3 regions of the Priestia sp. P5_B4 genome follow, and region 2 is predicted to be linked to each of the others. Evidence: predicted binding sites of a transcription regulator. Region 2 holds the regulator's gene; each other region holds the start of a gene.
The links. Region 2 encodes Rex, which represses fermentation and respiration genes when NADH is low (regulators of the CRP and FNR family bind a similar motif). Its sites were predicted from a motif close to TTGTGAAATATTTCACAA; they were not measured.

Region 1 (4,290 bases), on a different contig from region 2:
TGATGAACCATTGGTTTGATGGAGTCATTTTATTAGACTATGTAGTTGCTCAGCATCCGTTTGTAGATGTATTAAAACAATATCAAACGCCTTACGTTTCTCTTACAGGAGACGCCTCTTCTGCACTTTGGCCGATTGTACATGTAGATGATGCGGTGGGAATGCAATTAGCTGTTGCTCACTTAACGGACCTTGGTCATAAGAATATAGGGTTCGTTGGAAAAGCTGTAAGCGGAGTCGAGCACCGTCTGTCCCTTTTTTATCAGTATGTACCGTCAGCAAACGCAAAGTTTGTGAAAGAAGATATGAATAACTCAGATGAACTATATCAGTTTATAAATGAGCTAGCTCATCATCCAGAGCCTCCAACTGCGCTTATTTGTGCTACAGATTACATTGCTCTGAAAGTGATACACTGTGCGTGGCAAAACGGGCTTCACGTTCCAGCAGATTTATCTGTTATAGGGTTTGATGATATTACAGAAGCTAGTGAAGCGCATCCTCCACTAACAACTATCCGTCAACCGATGGAAAAAATGGCTGAAAAAGCAGTAAACCTCTTACTTCAACAAATTCAGGATCAGCAAGAAATAGATCAGATACAGTATAAAATGGCACCTTTATTAGTAGAGCGCGAGACCACAAAACGTATGAATTGATAAGGAATGTATATACTATTCCTGAAAGTGTGAGACAAAAAGTCCACACTTTTTTGCATTAACCATTGCGTCCACTTCCCTCTTTCTTATACACTGTATGCTGTAGGGGAAAAAACCAAGCTTTAATATGTTTGGAGCGATTTGATGACACAACAAAAATTAGATAAATATGAAATTATGGACGTTAGCTTACTAGCAGGTAAAATTATGTTAGAAAGCGGAGCAGAAACGTATCGAGTAGAAGACACAATGATGCGGATTGCAGCGTCTTACGGTATAAAAAAATCCCACAGCTATGTGACGCCAACAGGGATTATGTTTTCACTTGAAACGAAAGAACCGACGAAAACGAAGTTAATTCGTATTTCCGAACGAACGACAGATTTAAAAAAAGTAACCATGGTAAATAGCGTCTCAAGAACAATCAGTCAAGGAAACATCTCCTTGGAGGAAGCGTATGAAATGCTACAAGAAATTGAAGCAACAAACGTAGCTTTTCCACTATGGGTTCAACTTGCAGCTGCATCCATTTCTAGCGGATGCTTTTTAATCATGTTTCAAGGTTTATGGACGGACTTTATTCCAGCTATGTTTTCAGGAGGTCTCGGATTTTTAACCGTGGTGTATTTCCACCGTCTTATTCCGATTCGCTTCTTTGCTGAGTTTACCGCTTCGTTAGTTATTGGACTTTTATCAGCTCTTTTAGTCGCTTCAGGACTAGGCACGCAAATCGATAAAATTATTATTGGATCCGTTATGCCACTCGTTCCTGGCTTATCCATTACCAATGCAGTGCGAGATTTAATGGCGGGACATTTACTGTCTGGATTATCAAAAGGAGCAGAAGCGTTTCTGACGGCATTCGCTATCGGTGCAGGTATTGCCATTGTATTTACACTTCTATAGAAGGGAGGCATCATATGCATATCGTAGAGCAGATAATTACAAGTTTTATTGCTTCAGCAGCATTTGGGATCATCTTTAATGTTCCACGTGAATCATTATTAAAAAGTGGCTTTGTCGGAATGATTGGCTGGCTCATTTACTATTTGCTAACGTTCTATGGCGTAGATGAAATTCCAAGCACAGTTGCATCGGCCTTCTTTATTGCTATTATTAGTCAAATTTACGCAAAAATTTATCGAACGCCGATCATTATTTTCACAGTAGCAGGTATTATTCCGCTGGTTCCGGGAGGAACAGCATACGATGCCATGCGTAACTTTGTAGAAAATAACTATAATGAAGCGATTAGTCTTGCAGCAAAAGCCTTTATGATTTCAGGTTCAATTGCCATTGGTATTGTGTTTTCTGAAGTTATCAACCAAATCATTCGTCAGTCTAAATTAAATGCCAAAGCAAAATATCGACCATAGAGAAGCAAGCTCAAATCAGAGCGTGCTTTTTTTATGAAAAAAATAAGGAGATCCTTCACTTTCTTGTCACAAGAAAGTCACGTTTTAGTCTAAAAACGTTCAAAAAATGTACGTGCACAGCTAAAAAAATAGACTATACTATGTAAATAGAAAGGACTATACTATGTAAATAGAAAGAGAGATATTACATATGTATGTGAAACATTGAGCATATCTCTCGGATTATTATGCTCAATGTTTCACAATGTAAGTAAAAGATGCTCAGAAATGAGCAAAGTATCTATGGAAATGATGAATGTTCTTATATATGAAAGGAGAAAGAAGATGGATACAGTTATACTATCACGTATTCAATTTGCATCAACGACGCTGTTTCATTTTATCTTTGTACCGCTATCTATCGGTCTTGTCTTTTTAGTAGCGATCATGGAAACGATGTACGTAGTAAAAAAAGATGAACAGTATAAAAAGATGGCAAAGTTTTGGGGGCACTTATTCCTGATTAACTTTGCTGTCGGAGTCGTAACAGGTATTTTACAAGAATTTCAGTTTGGCATGAACTGGTCAGAGTACTCAAGGTTTGTAGGAGATGTATTCGGTGCGCCGCTTGCTATTGAAGCACTGCTCGCGTTTTTTATGGAGTCCACTTTCCTTGGACTGTGGATTTTCGGGTGGGATCGTTTGCCTAAATGGCTGCACTGTCTATGTATTTGGCTTGTTAGTCTAGGTACTATTTTTTCGGCGTTCTTCATTTTAACGGCTAATTCTTTTATGCAGCATCCGGTTGGAATGGAGCTGAATAATGGCCGTTTAGAAATGAATGACTTCTTTAAATTGTTAACAAACGGTCAGCTGTGGGTTGAATTCCCTCATACCATTTTAGGTTCGTTTGCAACAGGCGCTTTTTTTATCACGGGTGTCAGTGCCATTATGCTCTTGAAGAAAAAACATTTGGCTTTTGCCAAAAAATCATTTCAAGTTGCCATTATTGTAGGGTTAGTTTCAGGTGTGGGAATTGCGTTATCTGGTCATGAACAGGCTGGATACTTAGTTAAAACACAGCCGATGAAAATGGCCGCAAGTGAAGGATTATGGGAAAACAGCGGAAGTCCAGGCGCTTGGACGGTGACAGCAAATATTCACCCCGATGAAAAGAAAAATACGGGGGAAATCAAAATACCTTATTTATTAAGCTTCTTATCATACGGGAAATTTTCAGGTTCTGTTCCTGGGATGAACGAGCTGCAGGAGCAGTACACGGCGAAATATGGAGCAGGAAATTATATTCCACCCGTTCGGACAACATTTTGGAGTTTCCGCATTATGGCTGGTCTAGGTGGCGTATTATGTGCATTAGGGATTTGGGGCACGTACTTGCTTTCTCGTAAAAAACTTCAAGAAAGCAAACTATTTTTGCGTATTATGACGATTGCCATTGCCTTTCCGTTCCTTGGAAGCTCAGCAGGTTGGATTATGACAGAGATTGGCCGTCAGCCTTGGGTTGTATTTGGCTATATGAAAACGGAAGATGCTGTGTCTCCTGGTGTAACAGCAGGTGAATTGCTGTTTTCTATTATCTCGTTTTCATTCTTTTATTTAATTTTAGCTGTGATTATGGTGTTCTTGTTCGTTAAAGAAATTAAAAAAGGTCCAGATCACGATCACGAAGCACATACAAAAGTAGTATCAACTGATCCGTTTACCAAGGAGGGATACAATGTTTTCTCTTAATGAATTCTGGTATTTACTAGTATCCATTCTGTTTGTTGGTTTTATCTTTTTAGAAGGCTTTGATTTTGGGATTGGAATGGTGTCTCGTTTTTTAGGAAGAAACGACTTAGAGCGACGAGCTTTTATTAATACAATCGGTCCTTTTTGGGATGCAAATGAAGTTTGGCTAATTTCAGCAATCGGTGCTATGTTTGCCGCTTTTCCAAACTGGTATGCAACGCTATTAAGCGGGTCATATGTTCTTTTTGTTCTTCTTTTACTTTCGCTTATTGGCCGCGGTGTAGCATTTGAATTTCGAGGGAAAGTTGAAAAACAAGCGTGGAAAAATGCATGGGATTGGGTTATCTTCTTTGGAAGTCTTTTTCCACCGCTCATTTTTGGTATCTTATTTTCAGCGCTAATGAAAGGACTGCCTGTTGAGCGCAATATGCAAATGAATGCCGGCTTTTCGGATATTGTTAATCTATATACCATCACAGGCGGCGTTACGTTAACAATGCTTTGCTTATGGCACGGACTTATTT
Region 2 (4,290 bases):
TAACGTAGATTTCCCAACTCCATTAGGACCAACCAACGCAAGGCTTTCACCTTTTTTAATCCGAAGGTTTGCGTCTTGGACAACATATTTGTTTTCATCATATCCGATGGACACGTTTTCGAGATTTAAGACTTCATTTCCGCTTTGACGCTCAATTTCAAACGAAAAACTAGCTGATTTTTCGCCTTCGTTAGGTCGATTTATTAACTCCATTCGATCGAGCTGCTTACGTCTGCTTTGCGCACGTTTTGTAGTCGATGCGCGGGCGATGTTTCGTTGAATAAAATCATTCAGTTTTGCGACTYCATCTTGCTGCTTTTCGTACTGACGCAACTCTTTTTCATATCGCTCTGCTTTTTGTACAAGGTATTTAGAGTAGTTGCCCGTGTACTTGACCGTTGTTTTTTGTGTGACTTCATACACTTGATTTACGACCTTATCAAGGAAGTAACGATCGTGTGAAACAATTAAAATAGCTCCTTCATACCCTTGCAGAAACTGTTCCAGCCATGCTAAAGTTTCAATATCTAAGTGGTTGGTAGGCTCATCCAGAATAAGCAAGTCTGGCTTTGTTAAAAGCAGTTTTGCAAGAGCCAAGCGCGTTTTTTGTCCACCGCTCAAGGAGGAAATAGGGGTGCTATAGTCAAAGTTTGAGAAACGGAAACCGTGAAGAATAGATCGTGTATCCGCTTCATATTGATAGCCGCCTAAATCTTTGAAAGTTACTTGAAGCTGATCGTACTCTTTGGTTAGTTTTTCGTATTGAACTGAATCATTAAAAATGTCTGGATCGCCCATCTTCGTTTCAAGCGTACGTAATTCTTTTTCCATCTTCTTTAACGGAGCAAAGACTGTCATCATTTCTTCCCATATGGAGAGTGTTGACTCAAGAACTGTATCTTGTCCCATATAATCAATGGAAACACCTTTAGGTTTAATAATTTCTCCGCTGTCATAAGAAAGCTGCTCAGCAATAATTTTTAATAAAGTTGATTTACCTGCACCGTTTCGTCCCACTAGGGCAATGCGGTCTTTTGATTGTACTTCTAACTTTATATTCGATAAAATGGGTTCTGCCCCATAGTATTTTGTAATACCGTTCAATTGTAGAATAATCATTTTTTCACCTCTAGTAGTATATCCATAGTGTATTTTAACATATTTTCAACTACAAGTTCTTCCTACAAGCGTTTGTAATTTGTAGAGGGACAAGAACAAATGATGAAGCGAATGTTTTGATTCATGAAATAAAATGATTTTACCTGCACATTTTATACAGGATACTATGTTAAAATAAGAGATAAGTGCATCTCTGAACTTATATATGATGGATGTAGAAAATCCGTCATGACTAACAAACGGATCCTTTGAAGGGCTAATTGCTTCGTTCTAGCTACCGACTTTAAGTATTCCTGGATAGACAAAAGGCGTCGGGGTGTGAAGTGGAGTATATATAAAACAAGAGAAAAGAGAGAGAATTGGAAGCGCTACCTCAAGGCGGTTGAGGCTTTGTGAAAGGTAATGCAATATGACTTGAAAATGTTAGTAATGACATACATGAACTGAGGGGGTACAACGTGAACACTGAACAATTAAAAATACCACAAGCAACGGCTAAACGATTGCCGCTTTATTATCGTTTTTTAAAAAACTTGCATGCTTCTGGTAAACAGCGTGTTTCGTCAGCGGAGTTAAGTGAGGCAGTGAAAGTTGATTCTGCTACTATTCGCCGGGATTTTTCTTACTTTGGAGCATTAGGGAAAAAGGGATACGGCTACAATGTGAATTATTTACTTACATTTTTCCGTAAAACGTTAGACCAAGATGAAGTAACGAAAGTAGCACTGATTGGCGTAGGGAATCTGGGAACGGCCTTTTTAAATTATAATTTTATTAAAAATAATAACACCAAAATTGAGTGCGCTTTTGATGTGATAGAAGATAAAGTCGGTACAAAAGTAGGCGACGTGCCGGTTTATCACCTTGACCAATTGGAAGATTATATGAGTGATGATATCTCAGTKGCGATTTTAACCGTTCCTGCCACTGTGGCTCAGCAAATTACCGATCGTTTAGTGAGTTGCGGAATTAAAGGGATTCTAAACTTCACTCCTGCACGCTTAAACGTACCGGATGAGATTCGACTGCATCATATTGATCTGGCTGTAGAATTACAGTCGCTTGTCTACTTTTTGAAAAATTATCCTGTTGAATAAGATGGACTGTGTTACGATTTCCTTAAGTCTAAATTAATAAGGAGAGTGGGAATATGGGGATTGGAGCAGGTAGTTGGATTATTATTGCGATTGTAGCACTGCTTATTTTTGGACCGAAACGGTTACCGGAGCTAGGAAGATCAGTCGGGCAAACGCTTAGAGAGTTTAAGCATGCCGCTAGCGGTGCCTCAGAAGATCGTGAAAAAGATAAACAGCGTCAAGTAGATGACAAAGAGTAAAAGGGTGATCATAGTATGACCGAACAAGAAATGTCAATATATGATCATATAGGAGAGTTGCGAAAGCGCATTTTAATTGTTTTATTTTTCTTTGTCATTGCCACAATTGGCGGCTTTTTTATAGCGGATAAGGTTATTGTCTATTTACAGCATGCTGATGAGGCAAAAAATTTAACGATGAATGCATTTAGGCTAACAGATCCAGTTAAGATTTATATGCAGTTTGCTGTTATTATCGGCTGTGTACTTGCAGCTCCTGTTGCACTGTATCAACTTTGGGCATTTATTAGTCCTGGTTTATATGAAAAAGAGCGTAAGGTAACGCTTGGATATATTCCTGTTTCCATTTTTCTCTTTATCGGCGGTGTCTCTTTTTCTTATTTTGTGTTGTTTCCATTTGTCGTCGATTTTATGACGCGCGTTTCTGATGAGCTGAATGTAAACCAAGTGATTGGCATTAATGAATACTTTTCTTTTTTAATGCAGCTCACACTGCCTTTTGGCCTGTTGTTTCAGCTTCCTGTTGTCGTCATGTTTTTGACGCGATTAGGAATTATCACGCCTATGTTTTTATCTCAAATTCGAAAGTATGCCTATTTCGTACTGCTAGTTATTGCCGCACTTATTACACCACCAGAATTGCTCTCGCACATGATGGTGACAGTGCCGCTCTTAATTTTGTATGAAATCAGCATCATTATTTCCCGCATTTCGTATCGCAAAGTGTTAAAGGCAAGGGCAGAGCAAGAAAGAGAAGATGTTAGTATGTAAAAAAACCACTGTTTCAGTGGTTTTTTTATTTAGATGAATCATCTTGATTTTTATATTGCTGCTGCAACTTTTTAATTTTATAGTGCAAGATAAAAATGCGCACCGCAAATCTGAAATCGAACGCGGCTACGAGTGCAAATAAGATCGTGGGGAAATTCCACACGGTTTCCTGAGCATTTTGAATAGCCAGGTAGGTGAATAAAACCCCCATAATAATATAAATAAACCCTCGTGTTAAAGGGATATTCTTCATAAAAACATGCCTCCAAAAATAAACTTCATTTGTTCTGCTTGCTTTTGCATTTCTATAATTTTATCTGCAAAAATAGTTTGAGATAAAATAACGATTGTATTCATCAACACGTGAGCAATAATGGGTACAATAATTAGTTTTGTTCTTGCATAAAGGAATGCAAATACAAATCCCATGGCTGTATACACGAGCAAATGTTTAAAATCCCAGTGTACGGCAGCGAAAATAAGGGAACTAATAAATGCAGAGACAAAGAAATTATATCGTTTGTGAAGAGAGCCGAAAATAATCTTTCGAAAAATAATCTCTTCTAGAATTGGTCCAATAACAGACGTAACGACAATGAGGAACGGCGTTGCTTTAACAAGATTAACAATATTTTGTGTGTTTTCAGATACTTGGGTAATGCCAAGAGCGTGCTCAATCATACCTGCTACAGCTTGACCAGCCATAGCCAGGAACACCCCAAGGACTGACCAGACCACAGTTACCGTTGTTCCCGCATGTTCTATACGCATGGACATATCACGGCGCAGCAGCAGTAAGACAATAAGTAAACCAAGGATAAAGCTAATGATGGTCCAATAAGTCAAAAGCATGACATTCGCTGTTCGAACTGGATATTGATCAAACATTCCTGTTAATTTTAACAGCGGTATACCAACAACTCCTGAAAACTGCATAAGGATGTAGGTGAGGATAACATACCAATAACGTTTTTCCAATCTTCTATACTCCTTTAAAAGGTTTTTATGTATATATGTCGAAGAAGTACTGTACAGTTAGTAATTTCTTCTTGCTCGTATTGTAA
Region 3 (4,290 bases), on a different contig from region 2:
GTATCTGGATCTAAAATAGCCTTTGCAATTGTCACGACCGTCTTTTTTGTTGCTGCATCTTCATATGGATCCGTATAAACAACATCATTAGGTGATTCTACTGCTTGTTTGTACCATACCCTTGAAGTCGGATCATAGTTTGAACCAAACTCTTGTTTGGGAACAGAATACATTCCTTTATTTTGAGTGCCTATGTATTCAAGTGCTAGGTTTGGATACTTTTCTTTAAACTGCGTAAACTCTTTTTGAACTGTGTTCCATGTAAAATACGGATTTTTCTCTTGGTTTGTTTGATCTCCTTCCTGCTTAACAAAATTAACAATTACATCGTTTTCACTATACGTCAGCAAAGAACGACTATACATGTCTAAGTATGTATGAATGGTTTCTTTTAACTCTTTCACTTGACTTTGAGACTGAACTTCTACATCTTTTTCTATTTGCGTTTTGGTAAATTGATAAACAGCCCCTGAAACAACTAATAATAAAATAGCTATAAAAACACTAAAAAATACTACGAGCTTTGCACTTAACCTCTTCATTCCCTCACCCTTCTACAAAAATCTTTATATTACTAATAACGGCTTTTCATTTTCATTTTTGAAGAAGTTTTTGTGATTTATTTCAAATTCCCGCAAAATAAAACCAGCGCATCCTTTCATAACGAAAGAACGTGCTGGTCTTATTTTTGCTTTTCGTATGCATCAGGTTCAATATGAACAAGCGTATCTTTAATTTGATGCTCATCGTTCATCATATGTTCAATTTGATCGGCAATTTCATGGCTTTTGATAACATTTAAATGGGGATCTACTTTAACAGTTACATCAATCACGACTTGATTACCAAGCTTGCGCGCTTTCACATCTTCTACTTCTTTTACACCTTCTACAAGCTCGATGCTTTCTTTGTAGTGCCCTAACTTTTCTTCATCAAATCCGTCCGTTAAGGAATGAGCCGCTTCTTTAAAAATCTCAATGGCTGTTTTACAAATAATAATTCCCACAGCAAAAGCAGCTACCACATCCAGCCATGGCAAGCCGAATTGGGAGCCGAAAATTCCCACAACAGCCCCTATACTCACAAGTGCATCAGACAAATTATCTTTAGCAACTGCATATAAAGACTGGCTATCAAGTTTTTTAGCAAGCTTAATATTATATCGGTAAACACCACCCATAATAGCAGCCGCTCCAAGACCTACCCAAGCAGCCAGTAAATTAGGAGCTTCAGATTTGTCCATAAATAATGACTGACCCGCATCAACCAATACTTCTAGTCCGATGACCATCATAATAAAAGAAGCAATAAGTGAAGAAATATGTTCCGCTCTGGAATGTCCATAGGGATGATCATTATCACGAGGTTTTTTAGAGATTTTTAAGCCGACCAAGACAGCAATCGATGCAATAATATCTGTAACATTATTAAGACCGTCGGCTTTTAATGCAGAGGAAGCGGTGACACCCGCAATGATAAGTTTACATGTTGATAAAAAGATATATGATAAGATACTAACCCAAGCGCCTTTTTGGGCTTGCTCATAGTAGTTCTCCATCCCTTCCACTCCTTTATTCAAAATAAGCAAACTTAGTGTAACAAATGGATTTCGTGTGGGTCTATAGAAACATTATTGGCTGCTAACATACAAATAGAGAATGTTAAACTCTTTAGCTTTCTGCAAAACAAGTTGCCTTTACTCAACACTTTAAACGTTTAAGATCTTTCTAAATGTGGCACTTCATGTAGAAGGACATTTTTTAAAATCGCCCTGTAAAATTGTTTACTATTTTTTAAAGGGTGTGATTTTTATCACAGCTGAAGCAATTTATTCTTGTTACACTAACATTGTGAAAAACATCACAAAATAAAATTCAAAGGATGATACAAATGAAAACACAATTCACACCAAAAACACGAAAAGTTGCTGTTATCGGAACTGGTTTTGTTGGCTCAAGCTACGCTTTTTCAATGGTGAATCAAGGTATTGCCAATGAATTAGTGTTAATCGATATGAACAAAGAAAAAGCAGAAGGTGAAGCACGTGATATCAATCATGGAATGCCATTTGCCACACCGATGAAAATCTGGGCTGGAGATTATAAAGACTGTGCTGACGCTGATTTAGTAGTTATTACAGCGGGCGCTAATCAAGCTCCAGGGGAAACACGCTTAGATCTAGTTGAAAAAAACGTTAAAATTTTTGAATGCATTGTAAAAGATATTATGAACAGCGGATTTGACGGCATCATTTTAGTGGCAACAAATCCAGTTGATATTCTCGCACACGTTACACAAAAAGTATCAGGATTACCAAACGAACGGGTAATTGGTTCAGGAACGATTCTTGACACAGCTCGCTTCCGCTACTTGTTAAGCGACTATTTCGAAGTAGATTCTCGCAACGTCCACGCTTATATTATGGGGGAACATGGAGATACGGAATTTCCTGTTTGGAGCCACGCGCAAATTGGCGGTGTGAAGCTCGAACATTTTATCAATACTGCCGCTATTGAAAAAGAACCGGATATGCAGCATCTATTCGAACAAACCCGCGATGCGGCTTACCATATTATTAATCGAAAAGGAGCGACTTATTACGGAATTGCAATGGGACTTGTACGCATTACCAAGGCTATTTTAGATGATGAAAATTCTATTTTAACAGTATCTGCTTTATTAGAAGGACAATATGGTATTTCTGATGTGTATATCGGCGTACCAGCTATCATTAATAAAAACGGCGTGCGTCAAATTATTGAATTGAATTTAACCCCTCACGAACAGCAGCAGCTCGAGCACTCTGCTAGCATACTTAAGCAAACTCGCGACAGAGCTTTTGTGTAACATCTAAAGATTTTTGCGGGGGACTCCCCCGCTCCCTTGTTTTAAATATGTAGTAGAGGTGTATGAATATGACGTGGACTCAGGTATATAATCCGTTAGATAATATTTGGCTTTCTGCACTAATTGCACTCATCCCCATTATCTTTTTCTTTATTGCTTTAACTCTTTTGAAATTAAAAGGACATATTGCTGCTGGTATTACGGTGCTTCTTTCTATGATTATTGCTATTTATTTTTATGATATGCCTGCCTCAATGATCTTAGGAGCCACAGGCTATGGGTTTCTGTATGCACTTTGGCCCATCAGCTATATTATTATCGGAGCGGTGTTCTTATACAAGCTAACTGTCAAAAGCGGACAGTTTACTACCATCAGACAATCTATTATTTCAATAACGGATGACCCCCGCTTGCAAATGCTGCTTGTTGCTTTTTCCTTTAATGCTTTTTTAGAAGGGGCAGCGGGATTTGGAGCTCCAATTGCCATTACAGCAGCGCTTCTAGTTGGACTTGGGTTCAAACCATTAAAAGCAGCGGCGCTATGTTTAATTGCTAATACAGCTTCAGGAGCGTTTGGCGCCATGGGGATTCCTGTTATTGTCGCAGGACAAGTATCTGGCATAGATCCAAAAGAAATTGCTCATTTTCTTGGCACGCAGCTTCCGATTATTTCTTTTCTTATCCCTTTTTTACTTGTCTTTATTATGGATGGGATAAAAGGATTAAAAGACGTATGGAAAGCAACGAGCATCACAGCCGTTTCCTATGCACTGACACAGTATTTAACTGTTACATACATCGGCCCTGAACTTCCAAATATCACATCTTCTATTGTGAGTTTACTTGCTCTTGCTTTTTATATTAAACGAACAAGCCCGGCAGCAGCTAAAAGCTTCAGCCTGTCACCAAAACAGATTTTAAAGGCTTGGTCTCCTTTTATTCTATTAACGATACTCGTTACGGCTTGGAGCATTTCTTTTGTCAAAAAAATGCTTGAACATATGAACCTGCTTATTAACGTCCCATTTTTACACAATCACGTAATTAAAGCAGCGCCTTTAGTAAAAGATCCTACGCCTTACGCTGCTATCTTAAAAATAGACGTATTTGCAGCAACAGGTACAGCAATTCTTATTGCTTGTATCCTTTCAGTTTTCTTGCTTAACGTATCGCCAAAAGTGGCATGGACCACTCTTTTAGAAACCGTAAAAGAATTATCAAGACCTATTATTACTATTATGATGGTCATTGCTTTTGCTTTTATTTCAAATTATTCAGGACAGTCTTCTACACTTGGATTGGCGCTCGCTACATCAGCCGCTTATTTTCCATTTTTATCTCCATTTCTTGGCTGGATCGGCGTATTTCTAACGGGATCTGTCGTATCAAATAATGCGCTGTTCGGCAACTTGCAGCTAACTACAGCTCAGCAAATTAATGTCT

Region 1: AC1DRF_RS01200 (cytochrome ubiquinol oxidase subunit I) is a predicted target of Rex. The motif match lies at 2,263-2,280, and genes of this name have one in related genera.
Region 3: AC1DRF_RS06695 (L-lactate dehydrogenase) is a predicted target of Rex. The motif match lies at 1,849-1,866, and genes of this name have one in related genera.

Annotation. Positions count from the first base shown of each region.
Region 1 is NZ_JBFULJ010000004.1:15,287-19,576, forward strand. Features, by position in the region: gene AC1DRF_RS01185 (LacI family DNA-binding transcriptional regulator) at 1-659, shown strand, start outside; gene AC1DRF_RS01190 (threonine/serine exporter family protein) at 804-1,565, shown strand; gene AC1DRF_RS01195 (threonine/serine exporter family protein) at 1,580-2,035, shown strand; gene AC1DRF_RS01200 (cytochrome ubiquinol oxidase subunit I) at 2,360-3,766, shown strand; gene cydB (cytochrome d ubiquinol oxidase subunit II) at 3,753-4,290, shown strand, end outside.
Region 2 is NZ_JBFULJ010000021.1:4,378-8,667, forward strand. Features, by position in the region: gene AC1DRF_RS04720 (ABC-F family ATP-binding cassette domain-containing protein) at 1-1,119, opposite strand, end outside; gene AC1DRF_RS04725 (redox-sensing transcriptional repressor Rex) at 1,578-2,216, shown strand; gene tatA (twin-arginine translocase TatA/TatE family subunit) at 2,270-2,455, shown strand; gene tatC (twin-arginine translocase subunit TatC) at 2,471-3,226, shown strand; gene AC1DRF_RS04740 (YdiK family protein) at 3,252-3,479, opposite strand; gene AC1DRF_RS04745 (lysostaphin resistance A-like protein) at 3,476-4,204, opposite strand.
Region 3 is NZ_JBFULJ010000036.1:1,690-5,979, reverse strand. Features, by position in the region: gene AC1DRF_RS06705 (methyl-accepting chemotaxis protein) at 1-542, opposite strand, end outside; gene AC1DRF_RS06700 (cation diffusion facilitator family transporter) at 683-1,558, opposite strand; gene AC1DRF_RS06695 (L-lactate dehydrogenase) at 1,891-2,847, shown strand; gene AC1DRF_RS06690 (lactate permease LctP family transporter) at 2,910-4,290, shown strand, end outside.